One region of the Paenalkalicoccus suaedae genome, then DNA from elsewhere that is predicted to be linked to it. Evidence: predicted binding sites of a transcription regulator. Region 1 holds the regulator's gene; each other region holds the start of a gene.
What was found. Region 1 encodes Rex, which represses fermentation and respiration genes when NADH is low (regulators of the CRP and FNR family bind a similar motif). Its sites were predicted from a motif close to TTGTGAAATATTTCACAA; they were not measured.
Positions count from the first base shown of each region.

Region 2: FLK61_RS05430 (DoxX family membrane protein) is a predicted target of Rex. The motif match lies at 2,043-2,060, and genes of this name have one in related genera.
Region 3: FLK61_RS06895 (cytochrome ubiquinol oxidase subunit I) is a predicted target of Rex. The motif match lies at 2,645-2,662, and genes of this name have one in related genera.
Region 4: FLK61_RS04945 (glycosyl transferase) is a predicted target of Rex. The motif match lies at 2,765-2,782, and genes of this name have one in related genera.

Region 1 covers NZ_CP041372.2:719,152-724,279, reverse strand. Annotated here, with positions in the region: partial or broken gene FLK61_RS04135 (MFS transporter) at 5-460, opposite strand; gene FLK61_RS04130 (redox-sensing transcriptional repressor Rex) at 1,552-2,196, opposite strand; gene FLK61_RS04125 (ABC-F family ATP-binding cassette domain-containing protein) at 2,492-4,408, shown strand; gene FLK61_RS04120 (hypothetical protein) at 4,736-4,936, opposite strand; gene FLK61_RS04115 (hypothetical protein) at 5,018-5,128, shown strand, end outside.
Region 2 covers NZ_CP041372.2:978,685-983,812, reverse strand. Annotated here, with positions in the region: gene FLK61_RS05445 (NupC/NupG family nucleoside CNT transporter) at 1-179, opposite strand, end outside; gene FLK61_RS05440 (DUF5665 domain-containing protein) at 541-882, shown strand; gene FLK61_RS05435 (DUF948 domain-containing protein) at 901-1,350, shown strand; gene FLK61_RS05430 (DoxX family membrane protein) at 1,427-1,939, opposite strand; gene FLK61_RS05425 (hypothetical protein) at 2,207-2,596, opposite strand; gene FLK61_RS05420 (ABC transporter permease) at 3,041-3,859, opposite strand; gene FLK61_RS05415 (ABC transporter ATP-binding protein) at 3,856-4,800, opposite strand; gene FLK61_RS05410 (hypothetical protein) at 4,974-5,128, shown strand, end outside.
Region 3 covers NZ_CP041372.2:1,271,166-1,276,293, forward strand. Annotated here, with positions in the region: gene cydS (cytochrome bd oxidase small subunit CydS family protein) at 1-74, opposite strand, end outside; gene FLK61_RS06890 (cytochrome d ubiquinol oxidase subunit II) at 93-1,106, opposite strand; gene FLK61_RS06895 (cytochrome ubiquinol oxidase subunit I) at 1,170-2,519, opposite strand; gene FLK61_RS06900 (response regulator transcription factor) at 2,726-3,289, shown strand; gene FLK61_RS06905 (ABC transporter ATP-binding protein) at 3,680-5,128, shown strand, end outside.
Region 4 covers NZ_CP041372.2:864,591-869,718, forward strand. Annotated here, with positions in the region: gene FLK61_RS04930 (NAD-dependent epimerase/dehydratase family protein) at 1-861, opposite strand, end outside; gene rfbG (CDP-glucose 4,6-dehydratase) at 858-1,922, opposite strand; gene rfbF (glucose-1-phosphate cytidylyltransferase) at 1,923-2,702, opposite strand; gene FLK61_RS04945 (glycosyl transferase) at 2,904-4,796, shown strand; gene FLK61_RS04950 (methyl-accepting chemotaxis protein) at 4,839-5,128, opposite strand, start outside.

The sequences.
Region 1 (5,128 bases):
CTACTATAGGAGGTCCAATCGTTGGCGCCATCATTGCGGCAATTCCCCATACCCCTGTCGCGAGTCCGCGTTCGTTTTTAGGGAACACTTCGAAAATAAGCGCGAGTGACAGTGGCATCATCACGCCACCTCCGATTCCCTGCAGGCCTCGGAATGTAATGAGAGATGGTAGATTCCAAGATAGAGAGCCTAGTACGGATCCGATGGTAAAGATCGTAAGTCCGATCAAAAAGAGTTGCTTTTTACCGATTTTATCTCCGAGGTAGCCGGTTAGCGGCATCGTCATCCCCATTGTGACCATAAAGATCGTAATGACCCAGCCCGTTGCAACGGCATCGGAGTCAAAGACGCGCATTAGCTGTGGCACGGCGGGATTTAGCATACTGTTATTTAATATGATGGTGAATGTTCCGAGTAGAACGGAAATGACAACGAGCCATTTCTGTGGGATTTTAGCCATGGTGTTCTCCTTTTTTGAAGTTGGTTCGCGGTGGTGATGGTTTGGTTAGTGCTTATATAAGTGTGTTTAGATTGAAGGTTTCTTTCGAGTTCCGAATCAGTAATATTCCTCTATCATACCATGTTGGGGTGAAAGTTGCTTACGAGGTGTTTGGTTTACTTGCTAGATGAATAACTGCTAACTAATTTAGTGCTTTTAGCTCTTCGAGCTAAGTGAATAAGTGCCAACTTGTTTAGGGCGTCTAGCTCTTGGAGCTAGACCTTATTTAGATGCCGAAGTGCCAATCTGTTACTTTCGGTTTTGGTAGAGTATCAGGTTTGAGTCGTCAGCTCTGCGGACACTCTACGACATTAGCAGGGTCTAGGTCTGAGCCTCCTCGTGCTGCAGGAGTCGACTGTCGTCTCCTCCTAAACGCATCTCTGTGGGGTCTCATCCCTAGCCAATTCCTGCTAATTGTCTCCGAATGTCCTCCGAGTCTGCCGCCTCTTGAGCTTCTATTGGGGAATGCCAGATTACTTAGAGATGTTCATGATAGTTTGTGTTTCCATTTTGCTTTCTCGTCACTTCTACCACGGTTCGCATCACAACTGGCAATTTTCTCTTCATTTCATTACCGCTTCTCTTCACAACGCAAACCGTTCGCTTCACTTCTTACTTGCTCGTCATTTCTACCACGTTTCACATCACAACTAGCAGCTTTCCCTTCACTTCGTCACCGCTTCTCTTCACAACACAAACCGTTCGCTTCACTTGTTTCTTCGTGCGCTCTTTTATAAGTGGCAGTTGAGCAACTGATGGTGCCTTACTGATGGACTGTGAAGGGAAAGAGAAAGTGAACGTATCAATCCATTTACCGTCGCCGTAGGTGCTCCGAAGCGGCGGGCGCGTATTACCAGTGGTAGCACTTACGCGCGGCGAAAATCCTTTCGCACGTCCCCTGGACGGGCGAAATAGTTGAGCAAGCCACCACCGGTAGTTGCGCCCGCCGCGCAGGGGCACCGAAGGTGACAGCACTTGACCTTGACCTTGATCTTGCTCTTTCCCTTAACCCCAAACAAAAAAGCCCGAACCACATAGGCTCGGACCCTCCCTTAATTCGACGACAACGGATAGTGCTTTAAGAAATAAACAAGTGACTGCAACTCTACCGACAGATCAATATGATGCACACGAACATCGTCCGGTACAGACAGTCTCGCTGGAGTGAAATTCAGAATACCCTTGATGCCAGCTTCCACTAGCTTCTCCGCAATCCCCTGCGCTGCACTTGATGGGACCGTTAAGATTGCAACGTCTAAGTTCCCTTCAATATGACGCTTTAAATCATCAAAATGATGTACAGGTACATCGCCAATGACCGTGCCGACTGTATTTTCGTCCACATCAAAGGCCATCTCAATGCGTGTGTTATTGCTCTTACTGAAGTTGTACTTTAAAAAGGCTGTGCCTAGGTTACCGACGCCGACGAGTGCTACTTTTGTAAGCTCGTCTTGATCGAGTGTTTTGCGGAAAAAGGAGAGGAGGTAATTGACGTTGTAGCCGTAGCCCTTCTTCCCTAATGCGCCAAAGTACGAGAAGTCGCGGCGAATGGTGGCCGAATCGACCTTCACCGCTTCACTTAATTCAGACGACGACACTCTCGTTTTGCCTGACGTCTGGAGTCCTTCAAGAAATCGATAGTATAACGGCAGTCGCTTTGCCGTTGCCTGTGGAATTTTCGCTTGATCCATATCCATCTTGTATGCCCCCTGTAATAAAGCTTTTAACATTATATAAGTAAAACATTAGCCTGCTAGGTTGATAACGCTTCCAATCTTTTAAGTGACAAATAGCTTACTAAAGTAAGCATCCTATCTAGCAGTATATATGTAATAACCTTCACAATCCAGTTTTTTGCGATATTTCCGCAGTCACGTTCTATTCTACACTATTTTGTGTCCCTGTGCAGAGATCTTGGTCATTGAATAGTTGCCAGAGGCACAACACTTCCTGTACGCTTAACGTAGACTATAACGTGAGGATGACCTAGCTATGATTTTATTACAGTGCGCTCAGCTATCCAAATTCTTTGGATCCGAGCAAATTTTATCAAATGTGAAATTGGAAATTAAAAGTCGCGAGCGCGTGGCACTTGTTGGTCGCAACGGCGCCGGCAAGTCCACCCTCTTAAAGGTGATCGCCGGTGAGATGAACTATGATAGTGGCACGCTCATGATTCCAAAGGAGACCACGATCGGCTATCTCGCTCAGGACAGCGGCCTCGAGACCTCCCGCTCGATCTGGGATGAGATGCTCACCGTCTTTACCGAGGTGAGAAACATGGAGAAGACGCTTCGCAAGTTAGAGGAGCGAATGAGCGATCCGATGCAAGAGGACTATGAAAAGATTTTAAAGGAATATGACCAGCTTCAGCTCGACTTCCAGGCTCGTGGAGGGTTTCAATATGAAGCTGACATTCGCAGTATTTTATCAGGACTTCACTTTACTTCGTTTGATTATGATACACCGGTTGAGTCTCTTAGTGGAGGGCAAAAAACGCGCCTTGCTTTAGGAAAGCTTCTGCTCTCTAAGCCGGACCTGCTCATTTTAGACGAGCCAACAAACCATTTGGACATCGACACGTTGACGTGGCTAGAAGGCTATTTGTCCGCTTATGACGGAGCTGTTTTGATTGTTTCTCACGATAGATACTTTTTAGATAAGGTTGTAGGGGTCGTGTACGAGCTGTCGTTCCGCCAGACGCGCCGATTCGTCGGGAACTATTCATCGTATTTAGATGAGGCCGCGAAGCTTGAGGAGCAGGAGTGGAAGCTGTTTGAGAAGCAGCAGGGTGAGATTAAGAAGCTCGAGGATTTTGTGCAACGTAACTTGGCGCGTGCGTCGACGAGTAACCGTGCGAAGAGTCGTCGTAAGCAGCTTGATCGTATGGAGCGCATGGATCGGCCGCGGTCGGACGATAAGTCTGCGCAGTTCTCGTTTGGGATTACGAAGCAGACGGGTAATGATGTCATGAAGATTGATAGCCTCTCACTCGGGTACACGGATGAGGCGCTTGTGACGAACCTTTCGCTCGATCTATCGCGCGGCGAGAGTTTAGCGCTCATTGGTCCGAACGGGATTGGGAAATCGACGCTGTTAAAGGCGATCGTAAAGAAGTTAAAGCCGCTCGCAGGATCGATTCATTACGGTAGTAACGTGGAAATTGGCTACTACGATCAGGAACAAACGGAGCTCCATTCGTCAAAGACCGTCTTACAGGAGCTGTGGGACGATTATCCACAAACGCCGGAGAAGGATATTCGTACGGTACTTGGGAATTTCTTATTTAGTGGCGACGATGTGCTAAAAAATGTCCAAGATTTAAGCGGTGGCGAGAAGGCGCGTCTTGCACTCTCAAAACTGATGATGCAAAAGGCTAATGTCCTCATTCTCGATGAGCCGACGAACCACTTGGATCTCGATAGTAAAGAGGTGCTCGAGGAAGCCTTGATTAGCTATCCAGGCACGATTATTTTCGTCTCGCACGACCGATATTTCGTCAATCGTATGGCGACGCGTGTAGCCGAGCTCTCGCCAACTGGCGTCACAAGCTATCTCGGCGACTACGATTACTACGTGCAAAAGAAGCTCGAGCAGGCTGAGCTAAAGCGTCTTGCCGAGGAGGAAAATAAGCCGGCGGTTTCAGACGTGCAGGCTACTCCTTCTTCTAAATCCGACTATCAGGAAAACAAGGCGAAGCAAAAGAACGAACGTCAGCGAAAGCGTCGCATTGAAGAGCTAGAAAATGCGATTGAGCAGAAGGAAACGGTGATCGAAGAACTAGAAGCGAAGCTTGTTGATCCGGAGGTATTTGCAGACCATGAGAAGGCTCGTGAGGTGAACGAGCAACTGGAGGCTGCGAAAGCAGAGATGGATGAGGCGTTCGAAGAATGGGAAGCGTTACAGTAGTCAGTCCTTCTGGGCTGGCTTTTTCTTTTGTTTGTCGAATGAATACAGCTCTTCGAGCTGTTATAAGAGCTTAAGTGCCAGACGGTTCATTCTGTTTGTTTTGTGTAGAAGGAAGGAAGAGCCATCAGCTCTACAGACACCCTCGGCATAGGGTCTGACCTTATGCCTCCTCGTCGGCAGGGCGCGGCTGTCGCCTTACCCTAAACGCCTTCCTGTGGGGTCTTAAGTGCCAGCCTATTCCTATGGATTGTCTTCAGGTGTCTTCCGAGTTTGCCGGCTTGGTGCTTCTTTTAAGGGTTTAGTAAAAATGCTAGTGAATAATCTAACTTATCGAGAATTTGAAACAGCTTTTTTATCAGCAAGTGTCTTTTTTAAGAACAAGGACAAAAAGATAGTCCCTAGTATGTTCGAGAAGACACTAGCACTCATTGTGATGAGCCAAAGTGTTGAATCAGATATATTGGATGCGATCACTAAAAGAAGCATGCCCGTTAGGACAAAGACATTTCCTATTAACAGTTTGTTCATGCCACTCACTCTCCTACTTAGATGATTTGACAATTGTTTGTTTTCTGTAATAATTGGATAATATTATCTACGTGAGTGACAATGGAAGAGTTTCATTCGACGTTTGCAATCAAAGGAGGAATTTATATCAAGTATATTTGGTTGTTACTTACGCTTGTTCCGCTTCCGTTTTTAGTATTTTTCGTTGATATT
Region 2 (5,128 bases), 260 kb from region 1:
GTAAGCCCTTGCAAAGCTGCTCGTCCGACATCAGATACTAGTACTAAAAAGGCAAACGTGATTTGTAATGCTAAACCTGCTAAAATAGTTCGTGGCTTAATTGCCTTCCGATCTGTAGATAACAGGATACCGATACCAACTACAATCGCGATCCCCATTAATCCCCACAAAATATTCATGATTAACACTCCTTGCGTTAATATAACGCTTTCTTTTTTACTTTCATGCGTGTTCCCACGACTTACTATAGCAACAACTTAAACATTTGTAAACTTTTTAATTAGCATAATTTCATATTTGAGAAACCTCCTTTGAGCCTCTGCATCGGGACTGATTTCGTAGCTTTTATCTAATTATTTCCTTCCCTTTTTTAGCCAGGATAGTCACAGTAAGCAAAAGTTTCGACACTATTTTCTGAAAAAAGAGGTGGTGGGTCGAATGATGCATTTTAGTAGTTGATTGTTGTTGGGATTGGTTTACAATGAAAGATAGAAGGGTAAACGAATGGCAAACCAGTTATTACGGAGGGAGTGCAAGTGAATGCCGCTAACAAAGGACCAGGAAAAACGAAAAATTCCCTCAAAAACGCGAGGCGACGAAAAACGTCACGATGAAAATGAACGTTTTGAGCAGCTTTTGGACAAGCTAGAGGAGATCACCACAAAAGGTCGATTGAAGGACATGGCCTTCAACTTTACCGATACGAAGCAGATCATTAAGTCCAACTTCATCGCTGGTATGGCGCGAGGTGTAGGACTAACATTAGGGACTGCTGTGTTTTTGGCGATTTTCGCACTTATCATAGCGCAAGTTGTTAATCTCCCGATGATCGGAGAATGGATTGCAGGCCTTGTGGATGAGGTCAACCGTTACCAACAATAATTAGACGAGGTGATACATATGGATTGGTTAGGAATTGGAGTTTTAGTCATCGCAATCGCACTACTTTTAGCTGTCATCTTTTTACGCCCGGTGTTTGTTAACTTAGCAAAAACGCTGGATAACACGGCCGAGACCGTGAGCACATTAAATAAGAGCTTAGGCGAAATTACAAGTGAGACAACGGTTATTTTGTATAACACAAACGAAACACTTGTGGATGTTAATGATAAAATCGCAAAGCTCAATCCACTATTTACGATCATTCATGATACTGGTCAAGCCGCTCATAGTTTAACTTCTTCATTAGCGCACTACACAGCGAATCGCGCTAGCAAAGCTGACGCTGGTACAGATTACGTAGACGCGAAAAACTTCGAAGGCATCATGCGCGGAGCAGCCTTCGTTTACTATTTACGTAATGCGAAAAAAGAATACGATGCAAAGAAAAATCTTGGTTCAGGCATTTAATCATGTAAAAAGGATTCCGACTCTGTTCGGAATCCTTTTTTATGTGGTTTAAGTTTTTTACGTTGTTTCTGTCTAATTAGTGTGCTGTATTTGTGTGAAATCTCTTTTGAATCCAGTCGCGCCCAAGCACATGCACGCGTAGGTAAGGGATGATATAGCGGTCCCCGCCGAATCGCCCTGCGTTCGCACCCGCCGCTAGGATGAAAATGGTGAGTAGCACTAACAGTGGATTCGTGCTTATTGTTCCTGCAAACAGGAATGCGAAGTTCATCGTAATTCCAAAGAATGCAGCTGCCGTTGTGAATATCCCTAAAATCAAGCCAAGCCCTACTAGTAACTCTCCCCAAGCAACCATGAAGCTGAATATACCAGCGTTCGGTAACGCGATGCTCTCAATAAATGCGTGATACGTCGGATACTGTGTCATCACCGCTTCGTTTGCGACCGTTCCTGCCAAGTACCCACTTGCATCAAATCCACCCGTTACTTTTCCAAAACCAGCTGTGAGCCACGCCCACCCTACATACAATCGGATAAATAATAATACCCCTGCGACAATACGGTTGTTGCGTAAAATGTTCATAAACATGATCCATTCCTCCTTATTATTTTTAGATTGTTTTTATGTAGAAAAGCCGTTCATGTGCTTGGGAATCGTGACCAGCTCTTCTATAGTTCTAGTATAGTATAGTTTGTGAAGTAGTGAACAAAGTAGCTGTGTCTATTTTGTGAAACATTGAGCAAATAGGTAAATGCGTATAAGAAATGGTTTTTGATTGGTGGTTGCTTAGGTTAAATGGTAGGTGTTTGAGGGGGAACGGTCGTTAGTGGAGAGGAATATTTTGGGGCGTTGTGATTACTGTAGGCGGTTTTGTGATAACTGAAGTGGATTTTGTGATAACTGCTCCTCATTTCCGGATAACTGAGCTTGGTTCTGTGATAACTGCTCCACGTTTCCGGATAACTGAACCTGATTTTGTGATAACTGCTCCTCATTTCCGGATAACTGAGCTTGGTTCTGTGATAACTGGACCTCTTTTCCAGATAACTGAACCTGGTTCTGTGATAACTGCTCCTCATTTCCGGATAACTGAACCTGGTTCTGTGATAACTGCTCCTCATTTCCGGATAACTGAACTTGGTTCTGTGATAACTGCTCCTCATTTCCGGATAACTGAGCTTGGTTCTGTGATAACTGGACCTCTTTTCCGGATAACTGAACCTGGTTCTGTGATAACTGCTCCACGTTTCCGGATAACTGAGCTTGGTTCTGTGATAACTGCTCCTCATTTCCGGATAACTGAGCTTATTCCACGTGTTTAACTCTATTAAAAAAGGCTAATCCCGTTACTTAGTCAGCTACTTATTATAAATTCAGTTAAACCAACCTTCAATTGCCCAACTGCCAGCCGTAAAAACCAGACAGTATAAAACTATTACAATTTGTCATAACTTCTTGCCACATTGTCATAACCGTCCCCCATTTTGTCATAACCTATCGCCACATTGTCATAACTGCCCTCCATTCTGTCATAACCTCCTGCCAAAATGTCATAACCTCTCACCATTTTTTCATTACCATCCCCACACCGCCATTACCACCCCACCAATCCTGATAACCGCACCCCACCTTCGTTTCCTCCACGCAAAAAAACAGCCCTCGCATCGACGAAGGCTGCGTAAAACATAATCAAACGAGATCCCGCTTTTGGAAGAGCGTAAACGCCGCTGCAAAAATAACGGCTGAATACACTCCGAGGATAGCAATGGAGAAAGCAAGCGTAGCTCCTGGTACAATCTCATCCATCGACACATAGCTGTGAAGACTCATGTGCGGGAATACGATGTAACGATACCACGCGTAATCGCCTAGTAACATCGAGAATGCTTGACTCATACTTGCACCGAATAATAAAAAGATACCGATTCCGACCGCTAATGTCTGACTCTTAAAGAGAATCGAAATCGAGAAAGAAAAGATGATAAATACAAGCAAATTTAACGAGTACAGCCCAAGCTGCATAAGAATCGATTCGCCGATTGTGCTACCATCCGCAAGACCACCGCCCATACCCATGCCAAAGAGATCATTTGCAGGAGCACTAGCATCACCTACACCATATAACAAAGCGCTCGTCACGAATATCGTCGCGACCATCGAGACAAGTAACACGATAGCAAACGCAACCGTCGTTACAAATTTAGAAGCAAGGATCTTCCACCTCGAGAATGGACGAATGAGTAAATGCTTCATCGTTCCCTGATCCATCTCAGAGGAGACAATCGAGCTTGCCACGACTACACTAAACAGCGTAATGACAGAGGCTATGACGAGCACAACATCATTTAAAACCGTAAACGCCGAAAGCTCCATCCCTAAGTCGATTTGCGCTACGACAAATTGATACCCAGGGACAACGGCAATACTTCCAACAATAATCAAGATAAAAAACACCCACGTTTGCTTCTTTGCCCAAAGCTTAATCCATTCGTTTTGTACTAAATTCATTGTGCTGACCCCCCTGCCGTTTTTTCAGCCGTCAAGGCAAGGAAGCGATCCTCAAGCGACTCCTTCTGAGACTGGAGCCCAAAAATCCGCACACCCTTACCAACTAAAAACTCATTCAGCTTTGGAATGCTGTCGTAAGGTAAACTCACCGTCAGCATCGCCTTCTCTGCACGCACCAGCTCCGCAACCTCAAGCTCCTCAATCGCCGCCACCGCAAGCTTCTGCTGCTCCTGACTGATCTGGATAGAAACATGGGTAGACACTTCCTCCACCGATTGATCGGACAAAACAGTGGAGTCAATAAGCTTACCGTGCTCGACGACAATAAATCGGTCACACATGAGTTGCATCTCTGACAGCAGGTGAGACGAGACAAGGACAGCCGTCCCTTCGTTTGCCATTTCTCGAAGATAATCACGAAGCTCACGAATACCTTTAGGATCAAGACCATTCGTCGGTTCATCTAATATTAATAGAGATGGCTTATGTAAAATGGCCTGTGCCACACCTAGTCGTTGCTTCATTCCGAGACTGTACTTTCTTACCTTATCCTTGATTGCATTTTCCAATTTTACGAGCGCCACCACTTCATCTATACGCTCCTTCGTGATCGTCTCACGCGAGAGTCTCGCATACTGCTGCAGATTTTTGTAGCCGCTCATAAAATCATAAAAGGATGGATTTTCGACGATCGCTCCGATCTCTTCGCGACACGCCTCTGGATCGCGGTCTGCATCCTGTCCATTTATAATGACCGAACCATTCGTTTTATTAATTAATCCACCAATCATACGGATAATCGTTGTCTTACCGGCACCGTTCGGTCCGAGTAGGCCAACGATTTCTCCCTTGTTCACTTCAAAAGAAACGTCATCCACAATTTTTTTCATTCCTGAAACTCGTTTTGTCAGTTCTTTTACTTGTAATACTGGTTTCTCCACGTTGCCTCGCCTCCCTTATACATATAGCTACGACTGAGTGATCCAATAGGATTCATTTTTCCAAAAAAAGGCGAAAGTTTGTATGAAAGATTAGCTAACACGAATTGCATATAATAGTAGGAGCTCCCTTATAATGGGGGAGCAATCTATTTATTTTAGTAAAGGAGTGAGCGATGTTGACTGATCATATCCGTACGGTCGAGCAGCTACGGTCCGTCATTAACGGGAAGGAAAGCTCTATGCTAAGGCTTGCATGCAAGACAGGCTACTCGTACAAAACGATCTTTAACGTTGTTTACGGACCAGAGGAATCCTACGATGCAGCAAC
Region 3 (5,128 bases), 550 kb from region 1:
GCCCAAAAGAAAACAAATATGATACTAAATATGACAATGAGGGGCGGGGCGATCATAATTAAAAACCAAGTCATCGTAATCCCTCCATTTCCTTATTTTCTACCCTCTACATAATCTGCGTCGAATAGGAATAATCGCATGAGCAGATATAGGGAAGGTAGGAGAAGTAAAAGTCCGGCAATGAATGCTGCAATTAACGCAATTGCCATCGTCTCGTTTGTGAAGCCATCGTAAATAGTTAAATACGGATAAAGCAGATACGGTAGGTGAGATGCTCCATATGCAAAGAATGCAGCGAAGAATTGCACACACACTAGAATAAATGCTGTACCGTAATTTCGTCTTTTCCAAATGAAGAATGTCGCAACCGCAAAGGCAACAAAGGAAATAGCAAACATCCACCATAGGTCAAGCATACTAGCAAAGTGGGTAGGATTTTGTTCGCCTAGTAAATAAAAGACGATCATACCCATAATGATAGAGGGTGCTGCCCACGTAAGCGCGTAGCGTCTAAGTAATTCTAATGCTTTTTCATCCTTCGCGCGTGATGCGTAATAGGTTAAGAAGGAAGCGGAAATAAACAGGACACTTACGATTGCTAAGATAACTACACCCCAAGAGTAAGGGCTTGAGAATAACTCTCCATATAGAAGTTCTACATTTCCACTTTCCTGAGAAATGTATCCTCCCTCAGAGATCGTTAACACCGTTGTAAGTGAGGCAGGGATTAAAAGCCCTGTAGCCCCATATAAGAAGGAGAAAAAGTTGCTCTCTTTTGATCCGTACGTTGCAAAAGCATAATAAGATCCTCGAATCGCTAACAGGATAATGGCAACACTACCTGGAATTAAAAGAGCTGTTCCGTAATAGTACGCTGTCTCTGGGAAGAATCCAACGATTCCAATAAAGAAGAAAACAAGGAATACGTTTGTGACCTCCCACACAGGAGATAAGTAGCGCTGTATAATGTGATGAATCACGTGATTTTTTTTCGTACGTTTTGAGTAGTAGCTAAAGAATCCTGCTCCAAAGTCAATGGAGGCAACGATTAAATATCCGTATAAGAATGTCCAGAGGACGGTGATTCCGACTATTTCATAAGTCACAAGAATAACTCCTTTCTGCTAAGTGATAGGCAAGATAAAGGGATGTGGGCAAAAGCCCACATCTTATTCGATTTCCTGATTGTCAATTCCTCGCTTCTCCATTTCTCTTTCGACCGGATTACGGTTAAACATTTTGCGAAGAACAACAATACATGTAATACCTAACACCGCATAAAGAGTTAAGAATAGATAAAGCATAATATCTACGTGTTGAGAAGTCGTAGCCCCTTCAGATGTTCGCATAAATCCGTTTAAAATCCATGGCTGTCTACCAACTTCTGCGAAGATCCAGCCTGATTGAATAGCCAAGATAGAAAGTGGTCCACCTGCAACGACCATCATCATAAGTGGTCTATTAAATGGGTTCCAGCCTTTCTTCCAGTTCATAAACACAAACAGAATAGATGTGAATGCTAAGAACATTCCGATAAACACCATGCTATCAAAGAAGTAATGTACCCATAGTGGAGGTAGATCATTCGGATCAAAATCATTTAACCCAGTTACCTCTGTGCCTGGAGTACCTCCAGCTAAAATGCTTAATGCATACGGAATTTCTAGAGCAAATCGAACCTCATTATCTGAATCTAAGAAACCACCGAGTATAAGTGGTGCATGTGTTTCTGTTTCAAAGTGCCATTCTGCAGCAGCGAGCTTTTCTGGCTGATACTCATGCAAGTACTTACCAGATAAGTCACCAACAAGTGCAGTACCAATTGCGAAGACAGCACCAGTAACCATTGTTAAGTGCAGAGCTTTTTTATGATAAGCTGATTTGTTACCTTTTAAGATACGAACGGCAGCAATCGCACCTAATACAAAGGCTGCTGTTAAGTAACATGTAATGATAACGTGTGATACTTTTGTAGGCGTGGCGGGATTAAACATCGCTTCAAGCGGATTAACGCTTGAAATAACGCCATCAATCATTTCAAACCCTTGAGGCATGTTCATAAACGCATTGACCGTCGTGATAAAGAAGGCACTTGCTGTAGCACCAATTACTACTGGGATAACTAATAAGAAGTGCTTCATTTGTGACTTAAATCTGTCCCAAGTATATAGATAAATTCCTAAGAAGATCGCTTCAAAGAAGAATGCGAATGCTTCCATAAACATTGGAAGTCCAATTGTGTGACCTGCTGTTTGCATAAAGTTTGGCCATAATAGACTAAGTTGTAGTCCCATAGCAGTACCAGTTACAACACCAATTGCAACGGTGATAACGAAGCCGCGTGCCCAGCGTCTTGCGAGTAGCGTATAATGCGGATCATTCCGCTTAATACCCATCCACTCAGCAATTGCAATCATTAGAGGTATACCTACTCCAATTGTTGCAAAAATAACGTGGAAACCAAGCGTAGCATACGTCAAAATTCTGCTATAGAGGACCGGATCATATTCGAAAAACATCGTGGTGTCCCCCTCATGTGAGTAAATCAATAATTCGTATTAACGCAATAATAAAGCATTTTAACAAGAACGTTTATAGGTGTAAACCCCTATATAATGTGAATCTATGAGCAAAAAATGAACATATGTGACACATTTCACAAACCTGACAAATTTACCTTTCTTACACTCTCTATTATACTTGATTTAAGAAGGGAAGTGGTAGTATGCGCATCCTTATTGGAATGGACCATGAGCTACTCCGTTACGGACTTATTCAGCTTATAAAAGATATTCGCGATATTGAATACATGGTTACTGTAAATACAAAAGAAGCATTCCTTAAATCCTCGCGTAAATACGAATTCGATGTCGTCATTTTACATGTTGATTTACCAGGAGCAACATCCATAGAAACACTCGTTAACATAGATGCTATAACCATTATTATTTATCAGCAAACCTATAAAGAACTGCCGCGAGTGAATGGCGTATTATTTGAAAGAATGTCATTAGATGAACTCATGCCAATTATGCAACGATTACTTAAGGGTGGACGTTTGGAACAAGCAAACGTACAAACCCCTAACGATGTCATCCATGAGCTTACAAGACGTGAAGAGGAAATTTTTCGCATGAAGCTTGAAGGATACTCTGTTCGCGACAGTGCAACTTTTTTAGCGATCTCTCCAAAAACAGTGGAAAACCATCGTCGAAACATACGGAAAAAATTAAATATCGTAAAGAATGAAGAGTGGGTGCAATGGGGCAAAAAATTGAGATTATTTTAAATAATCTCAAAGTACTAGTTGACGGTGTTAGATGGAAATGATATCCTACTTTAAGAGCAAGCAATAATAACGGATGAACATTCCGATGGAGGTGTATGAAGCATGAAAAAGCATATGAGTAAATTCGTAACTTCATACGTAACGCCCCCTCCCGTAGCTTTGTTTATCTTTTAAATGAATGAGACTTAGTACGTGGAGATCCACGTGCTTTTTATTTTGTCTATGAATGGAAATTTTTAGGCGCGTGGATTCCTCCACGCGTCTTTTTTGTTGTGTTGCTCAAAAAAAATGATGGAGGAATGAAGATGAACGTATTATCAATGAAGAGAGAACTCAAGGTGGATGTGACAGGCCCAGACTAGCAGACTAAAAATAGAATAGGGTGAAACTATGTTTTCAGTAATTAAGAAGCTCTGGTGGTTTTTTAAAGAGCAAAAGAAGCGTTACCTAATAGCGATTAGCTTACTCATGATCGCAAGTGTTTTAGAGGTGATCCCACCACTTTTGATAGGCGTTGTCATTGATGATGTCACAACAGGTTCGTTAACGAGAGAGCAGTTATTTATGTATATTGGCGTGTTTGTTTTTATCATGACGTCAACGTATGCCATCACATTTGTATGGATGAGATTATTATTTGGAGGAGCTATATATATTGAGCGATCACTTCGAACGAAGTACATGTCGCACTTATTTAAAATGACCTCTACCTTTTTTGAAAAAAATAAAACGGGAGATCTCATGGCAAAGGCGACAAATGACCTTAAAGCCATCTCTCAGACAGCAGGCTTTGGGATTTTAACGTTGATTGATGCAACAGCCTTTTTACTAATCATTTTGTTTATGATGACGTTCTTTGTGAGCTGGCAGTTAACGTTAGCGGCGTTTTTACCGTTTCCAATCATGGCCTTTATTATCGGAAAGTACGGAAAAGTCATTCATAAACGGTTTACCGTCGCACAAAATGCTTTTGGTACGTTGAATGATCAAGTACTTGAATCCGTGTCAGGTGCTCGTGTTATACGAGCGTTCGTGCGTGAAAAAGAGGATCAGGAACGCTTTCACAACTTAACGGAGGATGTATATCAGAAAAACGTGCAGGTAGCTCGGATTGATGCGCTATTTGAACCAACGATTAAAATACTTGTTGGAATTAGCTATTCAGTTGGTCTAGGCTACGGGGCCGTTCTCGTTTTCCAAAATCAGCTCACAATCGGTCAGCTCATTTCCTTTCATATTTATCTAGGAATGCTCATCTGGCCTATGCTTGCTTTTGGAGAGCTCATGAACGTCATGCAACGAGGGAGCGCATCCTTAGATCGTCTAAACGAAACACTTAGCTACAAAGAGGACGTCGTAGTAAAGGACGGAAAGAGGCTTTTAACACCTTCTTATATGGAGATCCGTGATTTGAGCTTCCACTATCCCAACGGTACAGCGCCTTCGCTTGAACGCGTGAATGTGCTTATAAAGCCTGGTGATCACGTGGGACTCGTGGGGAAAACGGGTAGTGGGAAAACCACGTTTTTAAGACAGCTTCTACGCGAGTATCCAATTGAATCACAAAAACTATTTATTAATGGAACGCCAATCGAGGAAATAGATCTAGAGCAATTAAAAGGCTGGCTTGGCTATGTGCCTCAAGATCAATTCCTATTTTCTAAAACCATTAGAGAAAATATTGTGTTTGCTAAGCCTACGGCGACTGCATCGGAACTTGAGGATGTCATCGAGCGGGCGAGCTTAACGTCAGATCTTGCGATGCTCAAGGATGGGCTGGAGACAGTGGTAGGAGAAAAGGGGATTGCGTTATCAGGAGGGCAAAAGCAGCGAATAGCG
Region 4 (5,128 bases), 150 kb from region 1:
ACGTCGGAGTCCGTCATCAAGCGTTATTTGTGGCGTGAAGCCCGGCAATCTTTCGCAAGCCTCACGTGGAATCATAATCTCACTGTCTCTGTATGGCAAGGTGCCGTAGCAAACTTGTACAGATGTTCCGGAGAGTTCCTCCAATTTTGTTACCAACGCTTTGAGAGATAAGGTTTGGTCAGCCATGACGCTGTAGCGATGAAAGTCCGTAAGGCGACGAGTGAGAAGGTGGTCGAGTGCGACCGTGAAGGCTCTGCAAACGTCCTCCACGTGAAGGAGGTTGATCAGTTGGTCACCTGGCGTCAAGTCGAGGGGACTCTGATTTATCAGGGCTTGCTTGATAAGATTAAGGAGCTTTTTACGCGTATCGTTTTCACCGTAATTATCGTAAAGTACGAGATTCACAACTGCTAGATCTTTGTGCAGAGAATAATAGTAGAGGATGTTCTCTGCTGCTTGCTTTGTCGTAGCGTAAAAACTGTTAGGCCTATAGCTCGTCGTCCCTCCGAATTGAGCATAGGAGCTCGTATTAATAAAACCTCTCACTCCATGAGTTACAGCTGCCTCGGCCAAGTGACCAGTTAGTGTGATATTACTCTCGATCATTCCTTTTATCTCATTTGCCTTGAGACCTAGTTGCGCAAAGGAGGCGAGGTGCAAAATCACCTCTGGCTTAGCGGCTTCAATGGCGGTTGCGATTGATTGGTAAGAAGTTGTGATGTAATGCGTCTTTTCAGGTGGGAAATATGGTGAGGCTGTTCTTACCCCGATGTGAACGTCATAGGATAGCTCCTCTAACATATGAAAGAGATGTCTACCTACAAAACCAGTGGCACCTGTTACAAAGATACTCGTACTCATCGCGATGCGTCCTGCATGAAGGAGTGGATCTGCTTATGCACGATATCACTAGTAGAGAGCGTTGTATTTTGATGCCATTCTGCAATTTTAGCTACCGTTTGATTAATTCCCCAAACAGGCTGCCAGCCTAGAACGGTTTTTGCTTTTGTACAGTTTAGTGTCAATAGTTGTTCTTCGTGATAGGAAGCAGCTACACTACGCGTTGGCACGGGTTGACCGAGTGCGTGAGAAAGCTTATCCACTAATTCATTCACCGGAACACAATCCACTCGTTCGGGACCAAAGTTAAATCCTTCGGCAAACTGATCAGGATGCTGATACAGTTTTTGTGCAAGCATCAAATAGCCGTGAAGGGGGTCTAGCACATGCTGCCACGGGCGAATGGCACTAGGGTTACGAAGCGTGAGCTCCCTCTTTTGATCGTATGCATGCAAAAGCTGTGGAATGAGTCTGCTATCCGCAAAATCCCCCCCACCGATCACATTACCCGCTCTCACAGAGGCTAGTCCAGCCTGTGTGTTAGTAAAAAACGAGTTTCTATAAGAGGTCGTGAGTAGCTCTGCACATGCTTTACTGGCAGAATAGGGATCCTTGCCTCCTAGTCGATCATTCTCTCGATAGTCAAAAACCCACTGCTTATTCTCGTAGCATTTATCAGTCGTAATATTCACGACTGCACGTATAGGTGCTCCGTTTGCTAAAGCGTGAAGTGTTGCATCAAATACACTTGCGGTACCGATAACATTGACGTCAAACGTGCGAAGTGGTTCATCGTAGGACTCACCGACAAACGCCTGAGCTGCCATATGAATCACGATATCTGGCTTAGCGGCAGTTAGTGCATCAGTCAGTTTTTTTGTGTCTCTTATATCTCCAATAATGGAGTCACCCTTAAACGAAGTTGCTAAAAGCTGATAAAGAGACGGCGTTTCGGCCTCTAAACTATAGCCAGTTACGTGTGCGCCTAATTGCTCGAGCCAAGACATCATCCAAGCCCCTTTAAAGCCCGTATGACCAGTTAAGAAAACACGTTTACCCTTCCAAAATTCAGTGCTAATCATTTAGCCCCACGTCTTCCATGGTGCATGTCCTTTATTCCAAATCGCTTCAAGAGCCTGTTGATCCTTAAGCATGTCCATTGGCTTCCAAAAGCCTGTGTGTTTAAAAGACATTAATTCATGATTTTTAGCAAGTTCAGGGAGTATGTCTGATTCAAAAATAGTTTGTTCGTCTTGGACAGCATCAAATATGTGTTTATTTAAGACGAAAAACCCTCCGTTAATCCAGTGATGATCGCCTAACGGCTTTTCTTCAAACGACGTAATAGTATTATCTGGTGAAATAGCTAATGAGCCAAAACGACCTTCAGGCTGAACAGCAGTGAGTGTGGCAAGCTTTCCATGGGACTGATGATAAGAAAGTAGCTGAGGAATATTGACGTTACTTAATCCATCGCCATATGTTGCAAGAAAGGTATCTTCCTCCACATAGTCAACCGCTTTCTTCAGTCTTCCTCCAGTCATTGCTTGATCTCCTGTATCAAGAAGTGTAATTTTCCATGGCTCAACACGTTTGTCTAAGACAGTGATAGTAGGATGAGCTTCGGTCATATTCACGGTAATACTAGGTGTTGAATAGGCATATTGTAGAAAGTATTCCTTAATAACATGTGCCTTGTAGCCTAAACAAATGATAAATTCGTTAAATCCGTAAGAAGAATAGTGCTTCATAATGTGCCATAAAATTGGTTTACCACCAATTTCAATCATAGGCTTTGGTATCCTGCTAGTTGCTTCTGCAAAGCGTGTACCAAAACCTCCGGCAAGTATAACAACCTTCATGTGAATCCTCCTTTTCTGTTTATGGAATAGCGTATTCGTGTCGATCGTTCGTGTATCAACGTTTGTCTAGGGGTTCACATTATCTGTGAAGCTCATATAGAAGTATGGAAGGTCGGGGATTTAAAAGGAGGGAGAGTATTGGCCCAGAGCTATCTATCAAGGATCTATCAAGCATGGAAAAAAAACGAGGTGGGGGAAGCAATGGAAGTGAGGAAAGAGAGTCGCCATATTTGTATTATTGCAAGTGCAGACTATCTTTTAAAAATAGTGTCGTTTTATGAATCGTTGATGAAGCACTCGCCGACCATGACGGTTTGGATTTGCTGTATTGATGATAAGGCGTATCAAGCACTGAAAAAAATTGCTCTTAAAAATGCGATTTATTTTATGGTGGACGATTTGAAGGATGAAGAGCTTCTAGCTACTCGTAAGTCGAGAAGTATTAGTGAGTTCTGCTGGACGCTTAAAGCACCTCTAATGCTGTATATCTTAGAAAGCTTTGATGTGGACGAAATTCTTTACTGCGATGGCGATATGGCGTTCTTTAGTGATGCTGAGCAAATTTTTAGTGAATGGAATAACGCATCTGTATATTTAACTCCACAACGAGATTTAGATTGGGTAGAAGCAAAGTACGGAAAGTATCAAGCGGGACTTATTGGTTTTAAAGACGATGAGGAAGGTAAAAAGGCCTTACGATGGTGGAGGAAGGAATGTATTGCTTTTTGTCAAAAGGAACCACAGGACGGGAAGTTTGGTGACCAAAAATATTTAGATGAATTTCCGACGAGGTTTTCGAACATTCGAATCTCCTCTCACTTAGGTATTAATGCTGCACCATGGAACTGCGTCTATAATAATCATTATCCTATTAAAGAAAGCGGGCAAGACGTTTATATAAAAAATGATCGTCTTGTATCCTTTCATTTTGCCTGTATGTCGATTTATAACGAGAGAGAGTTTGATCTTTGGATGCTAAATAAAATTGACATTCCTGCTGTGATCAAAAGTACGATCTACACGCCTTACTTCTTTCAAATTCAAGACGTTATTTCCCTGATAGAAAAAAAGGGGGTCAACGCTCAGGACTACTATAGTCAGGGCGCTGTTACAGAAGCGAAAACTTACTATAAGTTTACGCCTTTTAGACGAAGCATTGATCAACACCATAGCTTTTACTGCTTTGCTACTATAGTTAGTAAAGAATACTTGAGTCGCTCCGTAGCTCTATATGAGTCGATAAAAAAACACACGACAAGCTTTCAATTATTCGTTTGTGCGATGGACGAAGAATCACATGCAGCGTGGAAAAAGCTTGCGGGGGATCATATTACGCTCATTCACGATACCGAGGTCGGAGCAAAGCTTTTACCTGATCAAACAATGCAGGAGCGCTGCTGGTCGATGAAACCAGCTTTGTGTACGTACATTTTGGATAAATTTGGTGAAGTTGACCATATAGTCTATTGTGATGCCGACCTCTACTTCCATAAGCATCCTAAAATAGTCTTTGAAGAGTGGTCGACATATTCTATCTTTATGTGTCGCCAACGTAGCACGCGTGATGTAGAAAATAAATACGGTATTTATCAAGCAGGTATGCTTGGATTTAAGAATGAATCAAATAGTAGAACAATGCTCGCCTGGTGGAAGGCACGCTGTGAAGAATGGTGCTATAACGACTTTAGTGATCATCGTAAGTGGGGAGATCAAAAGTATCTTACAACAATTCCGAACACGTTCTCGAATATAAAATTGATTGAGCATAAAGGTGTAAACGCAGCCCCATGGAATATTGTCATGAATACAGAGTTATTTCCTACATGGATGGATGGCGATGGGACTGTAAAAATGGATGGGGTTGAAGTCATTTGTTATCACTATGGTAGCGTCCGCTTTTGTGATAAAAACTCTGCAGATATATGGACGTTAGAAGAACTTGATTTCCCAGATGCTGTTAAGGAGGGTTTGTATAAGCCTTATTTAAGGCATGTGGCTGAAATAAGAGATCGTTTAGAAAAGACGCAACAAGTAAAGCCTTATGAGTTAAAAGTGTGTCATGACAAGCCAAAGAATTTATACACATTTAAGTAAAAACAGGGGCCGTATCACGGCCTCTGTTTTTACTATGTAAGCTTACACTTTAAAAACGTGTATACTCGCGGAAAGTTGTTTAGCCATCTCCTCGATGTCAGAAGCATGATGTTTAACCGTACTTGCTGAGGCGGCCTGTTGTTGTGCTGAAGCTGACACTTCTTCGGTAGCAGCGGCAGATTGTTCAATAATTGCAGAAATTTCTTGAATAGATGCTCTGGCTTCATTTGAAAGTGATTCTAATTGATTTAGAAGCAACACTGTCTCGTTAGAAGCCTGTTCATTCCGTTTTGCATCGGTCACGACTTGTGTTAACACTTTTTCCCCAGTCT